DNA from 2 places in the Streptomyces sp. CA-243310 genome. Region 1 is predicted to be linked to the other one. Evidence: riboswitches for the same ligand, from Rfam matches in the RefSeq annotation. Region 1 holds a riboswitch; the other holds the start of a gene.

Region 1 (4,204 bases):
TTGCGGTACGACGGGCCCGTGGAACTGGCGACCTGGCGGTTCGCCACCGAACCGCTGACCCTCGGCGGGCGGGACATCGCGGCCGGCGATCCGGTGCTGGTGGTCCTCGCGGCTGCGGACCGGGACCCCGCAAGGTTCGCAGAACCGGACACTCTGGACCTGTCCCGGAGTGACAATCAGCACCTCGGATACGGGCACGGCATCCACTACTGCCTCGGTGCGCCGCTCGCGCGCCTCGAAGGGCAGACGGCGCTCAAGAGTTTGCTGATGCGTCTGCCGGATCTGGAACTCGCCGTTCCACCTGCGGACCTGCGCTGGCGGGGCGGACTCATCATGCGTGGCCTGCGCACACTTCCGGTCCGCTTCACACCCCGAAACGACTGAGGCGCGACCGGAGCCGGCCTGACCGCGAGTCAGTTTCCGACCAAACTTGTTACTTGTATGCCAAGGCCGCTAGGTTCTGCCGTTACCCCGCCGTTATGCGAAAGGTACAGCCTCATGCGTTCCGGGAACGGCCGCCACAGACGCCCCAAGCAAATACCCGCACTCGTCGTCACCGCCGGAGTCGCCGGTTCCGCGCTGGCCCTGCCGCTGCTCGCGGCAACCAACGCGAGCGCCGCCGACGCCGGCACGTGGGACACGGTCGCCGAGTGCGAGAGCGGCGGTTCCTGGAGCGCCAACTACGGCAGCGGCGCCTACGGGGGGCTCCAGTTCACCCAGGAGCAGTGGAACGAGGCCGGCGGACTCGACTACGCGACGCGCCCCGACCTCGCCAGCCGCGCCCAGCAGATCGCCATCGCCGAGAAGGTGCTGGCCTCGCAGGGCCCCCAGGCGTGGCCGCTGTGCGCGTCCTCGGCCGGCCTGACGCGACAGGGGCCGTCGGCCGCGGTGGACCCCGGCCGGGTCGAGACACCCGCGCCGGTCGCGCCCACCCCCTCCCGCCCCGACTCCGCGGTGCCGAAGAGCGGTTCCACGCCGGCCACCGACTTCGGGGTGCCGACGCCCAGCGCGCCCACCCCGAGCCTGCCCACCCCGTCCGGCGCGCCCTCGTTCACGCTGCCCGACGTACCGCAGGGGCCCAACGCCGGACTGCCCGTCATGCCGGACCCGGACCCGACCCTTCCCACCGGCCCGGGCAACCAGCCGCCCGTCACCCCGACCGCCCCGGGCGGCACGACCACCCCGGTGGTCCCCTCGGACCCCGCCAGGGACCCGAACCCGGCCGACCCGTCCACCACGCCCTCGGCCCCGACCGGCACCCCGACGGGCACCCCGACCGACTCCGCGGCGGACGGCGGCGGCAAGCACCGCGGCCCGGCGGCGAACGAGGGCCCCGGAGCCGTTCCCAACACCGCGCCGGAGCCCGTCTACACGGTGAAGGCGGGCGACAGCCTGACCGCCATCGCGGACGCCAAGGGACTCAAGGGCGGTTGGACCAAGCTCTACGAGGCCAACGAGCAGGTCATCGGAGGGGACGCGGACCTCATCAAGCCCGGTCAGAACCTGGATCTAACCAAGTAATAGGGGCAGTTCGGGCACCCATTAAGATCCGAATGTCCGGTATCGGCAAGTGAGACATGCATCTCTTCCGCCCAACTGGCGTGTCCCGTATCGAAGCTGCTGCAAACCCCGCCCTCACCTGCGCAAACGTCCCTAAGCGGAACGCAAGTAGGGCCCTTTCCCCCCGATGTTGCTCGTTGAACATCGGGGGGAGACCTGTCTACCTTCTGAGTCGCTCGTCACCGCGAGCCTCTTCGACCGCATCGCCGAATCCTGCCGGCGGACGGAGAGAACAGTCGTCGCGCAAGCGCCGAAGGCAGGAGCGGGGGAACCAAGGTAGGCGCCGGAACGGGCCGTCGAGAGACGGCCGCGGACCGGCTGGGGGTTAAGACGCGCGCCAGTCGTGCGGCCGGGCAACTCACTCGCCCGAACCCGACAGCTCACCTCGTAGGCGTCGGTGAGGAGAAACTCCATGCTGCTTTCCGGCAAGGGCAAGCACCGTCGCGCCTCCAAGGCCGCCCGCATCGTCACGCTCGCCGGTGTCGCCGGTGTCGCCGTCGCGGCGCCGCTGATGGCCGCGGGCTCCGCGTCCGCCGCCACCACCTCCGAGTGGGACAAGGTCGCCTCCTGCGAGTCCGGTGGCAACTGGTCCATCAACACGGGCAACGGCTACTACGGCGGCCTGCAGTTCTCGTCCGGCACCTGGGCCGCCTACGGCGGCAAGGCCTACGCCTCGCAGGCCAACCAGGCCTCCAAGTCGCAGCAGATAGCCGTCGCCGAGAAGGTTCTCAAGGGTCAGGGCAAGGGTGCCTGGCCGTCCTGTGGCGTGGGCCTGTCCAACGCCTCGTACGACGGTGGCGGCTCGGCCGAGACCCCCAAGCCGAAGAAGCAGCAGGCCGCTCCCAAGAAGCAGCAGGCCGCGCCGAAGGCGGAGACCAAGCGCTCCGAGGGCTCCACCACCACGCGCTCCGAGCGTTCCACGGCCGCCCCGGCGCCGCAGAAGGCCCCGAAGACGACCGCCGCCCCGAAGATCGGCAACGGCTCGTACGAGGTCAAGGCCGGCGACACCCTGGGCACCATCGCCGACGCGAACGGCGTCAAGGGCGGCTGGCAGAAGCTGCACGAGCTGAACAAGGACATCGTCCCGGACGCCGACCTGATCTACCCCGGGCAGAAGCTGAAGCTCAGCTGAACCCCCCGATGACCCCGCGTCAGTCCTGACGCAACCCCTGCCCGGCGCGTACCCCTCCACGCGCCGGGCGGTGGCGTGTCCGGGCCCGGTCGGCACCGATCCGGCGGACGATCAAGAGACGTATGTCCTGGAAGAAGGGTATTCGGGCCCTTTTTCGTCCCAGGACCCGGGCGGTCGGCCGGTCGAGTGGCCGGAGCCGGTTAGGCTCTAGTCGGCAAGGCCATCCCACGGCCTGACCCGCCACCGCACACCCAGCGTCACATCCCAGAAGGAGATGCTCGTGCCGTCCATCGACGTCGTCGTAGCCCGGGAAATCCTGGACTCCCGAGGCAACCCCACGGTCGAGGTCGAGGTTGGCCTCGACGATGGCAGCACCGGTCGTGCTGCAGTTCCGTCCGGCGCCTCCACCGGTGCATTCGAAGCCATCGAGCTGCGTGACGGTGACCCCAACCGTTACTTCGGCAAGGGTGTCGAGAAGGCCGTCCTCGCCGTCATCGAGCAGATCGGCCCGGAGCTCGTCGGCTACGACGCCACCGAGCAGCGCCTGATCGACCAGGCCATGTTCGACCTGGACGCCACCGACAACAAGGGCTCCCTCGGCGCCAACGCCATCCTCGGCGTGTCCCTCGCCGTCGCGCACGCCGCGTCCGAGGCCTCGGACCTGCCGCTCTTCCGCTACCTCGGCGGTCCGAACGCGCACCTGCTGCCCGTCCCGATGATGAACATCCTCAACGGTGGGTCGCACGCCGACTCCAACGTGGACATCCAGGAGTTCATGATCGCCCCGATCGGCGCGGAGTCCTTCTCCGAGGCGCTGCGCTGGGGTGCCGAGGTCTACCACACCCTCAAGAAGGTCCTGCACACCAAGGGCCTCTCCACCGGCCTGGGCGACGAGGGCGGCTTCGCCCCGAACCTGGAGTCGAACCGCGCCGCGCTGGACCTCATCGTCGAGGCCATCAAGCAGGCCGGCTACGTCCCCGGCAAGGACATCGCGCTCGCGCTCGACGTCGCCGCGTCCGAGTTCTACAAGGACGGCAAGTACGAGTTCGAGGGCCAGTCCCGCTCGGCCGCCGAGATGACCGAGTACTACGAGGAGCTCGTCTCCGCGTACCCGATGGTCTCCATCGAGGACCCGCTGTACGAGGACGACTGGGCCGGCTGGAAGACCCTCACCGACAAGCTGGGCTCCAAGGTCCAGATCGTCGGCGACGACCTCTTCGTCACCAACCCCGAGCGCCTGGCCCGCGGCATCGAGGAGGGCTCCGCGAACGCCCTGCTCGTCAAGGTCAACCAGATCGGTTCGCTGACCGAGACCCTCGACGCCGTCGAGATGGCCCAGCGCAACGGCTTCAAGTGCATGATGTCGCACCGCTCCGGCGAGACCGAGGACGTCACCATCGCCGACCTCGCCGTCGCCGTGAACTGCGGCCAGATCAAGACCGGCGCCCCGGCCCGCTCGGACCGCGTCGCCAAGTACAACCAGCTGCTGCGCATCGAGGAGATCCTCGACGA
Region 2 (4,204 bases), on a different contig from region 1:
GGCGCGGGACGTCGGGGCGGCCTTTACCGCACGCCGGAAATTCCGGCTCGGAATCCGCCCGCCGAAAAGAGCGGGGCGAAATCGGGCCGGCCGGAATCGGGCGGGTGATTCCGGGGCGCCGAAACCCTCCGCATATCCGTCCTTTGTATACGGGCCTTGTTAATGCGGGCCACTCGCCATGTTTACGGCAGGTTGCGAAGTCCTCACGCGCCGCCGGTGCGCCGCGGCCGCGCGCTCGGCGTGCAGGGCCGTGAGGGACCGGGCCCGCTCGGCGTCGCCGCGCGCCACCGCGTCCACGATCGCTCCGTGCTCGGCCCAGGAGTCCACGGGGCGCGTCGGGGCCTCCACCGAGAACATCCAGGCGATCTTGTGGCGCGTCTGCGTCAGCAGGGCGATCAGCCCGGGGCTCGCCGACGCCTGGGACAGCGTCTCGTGGAACCAGCCCCCCAGGGACCGCAGATCCTCCCCCTGGCCCCTCCTGGCCCGTTCCTGGCCCAGCCTGACCAGTCCGCGCAGCACCTTCAGATGCGCCTCGGTGCGTCGGCGGGCCGCCCGGGAGGCGGCGAGGGGCTCCAACAGCATCCGCAGCTCCAGGAGGTCCGAGGCCTCCTGCTCGGTCGGCTCGGCCACACAGGCTCCGGCATGTCGGCGGGTGGTGACGAAGCCCTCCGACTCCAGGGTGCGCAGGGCCTCGCGGACCGGGACGCGGGAAACTCCGTAGCGACGGGCCAGCACTTCCTCGGTGAGGCGCCCGCCGGGCCCGAAGACGCCGGAGATGATGTCGTCGCGGATTGCTGTGCATACCGCGTGCGCAGGAATTCGCAAGACCGGACCTCCGCTTGATTTCGTGACCGTGCCGCGACTCTATTGCAACACACGATAATTTCCGAGGACGGCCCCTGATGTGAAACATTTCCCGCCAACGCGAAAGGCCCCGGCTCGATGAGCCGGGGCCTTCAGCGAAGAGGTGCGAAGCGATCACACGTTGACGTCGTGCGAGCGCAGGTACGCGATCGGGTCGATGTCCGAGCCGTACTGCGAGCCGGTGCGGGCCTCGAAGTGCAGGTGCGGGCCGCTGGAGTTGCCCGTGGAGCCCGACAGGCCGATCTGCTGGCCCGGGGTGACCTGCTGGCCGACGGAGACGTCCAGCGAGGACATGTGCCCGTACTGGGTGTACGTGCCGTCGTTGTGCTTGATGACGACGTTGTTGCCGTACGCGCCGCCGTAGCCGGCCTCGACGATCGTGCCGGCGCCCACGGCGTGGACCGAGGTGCCGGACGCCGCGTGGAAGTCGATGCCCGTGTGGCTGCCGGAGGACCACATGCCGCCGCCCGCGTGGTACTGCGTGCTGACGTAGGAGCCGTCGACGGGAGCGACGAAGGTGTTGAGGCGCTTGCGCTCGGCCTCGCGGGCCGCACGCTCGGCGGCCTCGCGCTCGGCCTTCGCCTTGGCCTCGGCGAGGCGCTTGGACTCGGCGGCGCGCTGCTTGGCGTCGGCCTCGGCCTGGGCCTTCGCGGCGGTGATGTCGGCGGCGCGCTGCTGGGACTCGGCCTGGGTCTCGATCTCGCCCTGCAGGTCCTCGGCGACGACGACGGCGTTGAGGCCGGTGTCCTCCACCGTGGAGGCGGCGGGCTCGCCCGCGGCGAACGCGGGGCCGGCCAGCGTGCCCACGACGCCGGTGGTGGCGAGGGCGGCTATACCGGCGTAACCGGCGGTCTTGCGGCTCAAACGGCTGGAACCACGGTGCTTACCGGCGACACGACTGCTGCCAAACGCCATGAAGAGGTTGATCCTTTCCTTCCTTCTCGCCTACCGGGTTAGCTGACGGGTTCGGAGCAGGAAGGTCTCCTACGGGCCCCCTCTTGCGAGGCGGTCCGATTCACCCCAGGGACACATGTGGGTCCCCGGCTCCCCAGGCTCGCGCCTGACGGGGACTCGGCGATTGCTGTCCGGTGCCGCGGGTGCGGCGGGCACAACTGACGAACAGCACGGCCGACGCTAGGCGGATCATCAGGCAATCACCAAACACGTGCGCTCTTTTGTTACCTACGCCACACCACATACAAGCAACCTCACCACTAAATGGACAAAAGGGGCTCAGGCGACAAGTCGCCTGAGCCCCTTTGATTTCAGGTCAGTTGCCGACGACGCTCACTTCGCCGATCCCCAGCGCCCGCACGGGCTCGGCGATCTGCGACGCGTCGCCCACGAGGATCGTGACCAGCCGATCCACCGGGAAGGCGTTCACCACGGCCGAAGTCGCCTCCACCGTTCCCGTCGCGGCCAGTTGGGCGTACAACCGGGCCTGGTAGTCGTCCGGCAGCTCCTGCTCCACCTGGTCCGCGAGGGTGCCCGCGACCGAGGCGGCCGTCTCGAACTTCAGCGGCGCCACCCCCACCAAGTTCTGTACCGCCACGTCCCGTTCGGCATCGGTCAGACCGCCCTCCGCGAGGGTGCGCAGCACCGTCCAGAGGTCGTCCAGCGCCGGGCCGGTGTTCGGGGTGTCCACCGAGCCGCTGATGGCCAGCATGGACGCGCCCTTGCCGTCGGCGGTGGAACGCAGCACCTGCCCGAAGGCGCGCACGCCGTACGTGTACCCCTTCTCCTCGCGCAACACCTTGTCGAGGCGGGAGGTGAGGGTACCGCCGAGGCAGTACGTGCCGAGCACCTGGGCCGCCCAGACGCGGTCGTGCCGGTCCGCGCCGATCCGGCCGATGAGGAGCTGCGTCTGGACCGCTCCGGGGCGGTCCACGATGACCACGCGACCCGTGTCGTCGGCCGTCACCGGGGGCACCGGGAGCGGATCGGCGGAATTGCCGGTCCAGGCGCCCAGGGTGTCCGCCAGGATGGCGTCCAGGTCGATCCCGGTCAGGTCGCCCACGACCACCGCGGTGGCGGTCGCGGGGCGCACGTGGGCCTCGTAGAAGGCGCGTACGGCACCGGAGTCGATGCGGGCGACCGTCTCCTCGGTGCCCTGGCGGGGCCGGGAGATCCGCAGGTCGGCCGGGAACAGCTCCTTGGAGAGCTGCTTGGCGGCGCGGCGCTGCGGGTTGGCCGACTCGTGCGGGATCTCGTCGAGACGGTTGCGCACCAGCCGGTCGACCTCGCTGTCGGCGAAGGCCGGGGCGCGCAGCGCCTCGGCGAGCAGGCCGAGCGCCTTCGCCAGGCGGGAGGCGGGAACCTCCAGCGAGACCCGCAGGCCCGGGTGGTCGGCGTGCGCGTCGAGGGTCGCCCCGCAGCGCTCCAGCTCGGCCGCGAACTCCTCGGCGGAGTGCTTGTCGGTGCCCTCGGACAGGGCGCGGGCCATGATGGTGGCCACCCCGTCCAGCCCCTCGGGCTCCGCGTCGAGCGGCGCGGCGAGGTTGATCTCGACGGCGACGACCTGCTGCCCCGGACGGTGGCAGCGCAGCAGGGTCAGCCCGTTGGCGAGCGCACCGCGCTCGGGGGCCGGGAAGGCCCAAGGCCTGGCCTCGCCGGCCTCCGGCCGCGGGTGGAAGGTCATCGTGACGGCTGCGGTGTCGCTCACTGCTCCGCCCCTTCGTTCTCGTCGTTCTCGTCGGACTCGTCGGCCGCCAGGGGCTCGTACACGAGCACCGCGCGGTTGTCCGGGCGCAGTCGGGCGGCGGCCACGGCCTGCACCTCCTCGGCGGTGACGTCCAGGACGCGGCCGACGGCGGTCAGGGCGAGCTGCGGGTCGCCGAACAGCACCGCGAAGCGGCACAGTTCGTCGGCGCGGCCGGCGACCGTGCTCAGCCGGTCCAGCCACTCCCGTTCCAGCTGGGCCTGGGCGCGCTCCATCTCCTCGGCGGTGGGGCCCTCGGCGGCGAACCGCGCGAGTTCCTCGTCCACGGCCGCCTCGATGGCGGGCACCTCGACCCCGCTGGAGGTCTTCACGTCCAGCCAGCCGAGCGACGGCGCGCCCGCCAGGCGCAGCATGCCGAATCCTGCGGCCACGGCGCTCTGGTCGCGGCGGACCAGGCGGTTGTGCAGCCGCGAGGACTCGCCGCCGCCGAGGACGGTCAGCGCCACGTCGGCGGCGTCGCACTCCCGGGTGCCGTCGTGCGGCAGTCGGTAGGCGGCCATCAACGCGCGGGCCGGGACCTCCTCGACGATCTCCTCGCGCAGCTGGGCGCCCATGACCTCGGGCAGCGAGCCGTCGCGCGGCGGCTGCTTGCCGTCGTGCGAGGGGATGGAGCCGAAGTAC

The links. A riboswitch is a leader RNA that binds a small molecule or an ion and turns the genes downstream of it on or off. The one in region 1 is predicted to bind cyclic di-AMP.
Region 2: linked by a shared signal. The riboswitch ahead of ACQEVM_RS09380 (M23 family metallopeptidase) and the one ahead of ACQEVM_RS31030 (transglycosylase family protein) in region 1 are both predicted to bind cyclic di-AMP.

Annotation. Positions count from the first base shown of each region.
Region 1 is NZ_JBNJMF010000002.1:2,986,966-2,991,169, reverse strand. It holds gene ACQEVM_RS31040 (cytochrome P450 family protein) at 1-384, shown strand, start outside; gene ACQEVM_RS31035 (transglycosylase family protein) at 499-1,521, shown strand; cyclic di-AMP (ydaO/yuaA leader) riboswitch at 1,799-1,969, shown strand; gene ACQEVM_RS31030 (transglycosylase family protein) at 1,973-2,692, shown strand; gene eno (phosphopyruvate hydratase) at 2,967-4,204, shown strand, end outside.
Region 2 is NZ_JBNJMF010000001.1:2,030,304-2,034,507, reverse strand. It holds gene ACQEVM_RS09385 (GntR family transcriptional regulator) at 160-825, opposite strand; gene ACQEVM_RS09380 (M23 family metallopeptidase) at 979-1,779, opposite strand; cyclic di-AMP (ydaO/yuaA leader) riboswitch at 1,793-1,951, opposite strand; gene ACQEVM_RS09375 (M16 family metallopeptidase) at 2,135-3,502, opposite strand; gene ACQEVM_RS09370 (M16 family metallopeptidase) at 3,523-4,204, opposite strand, start outside.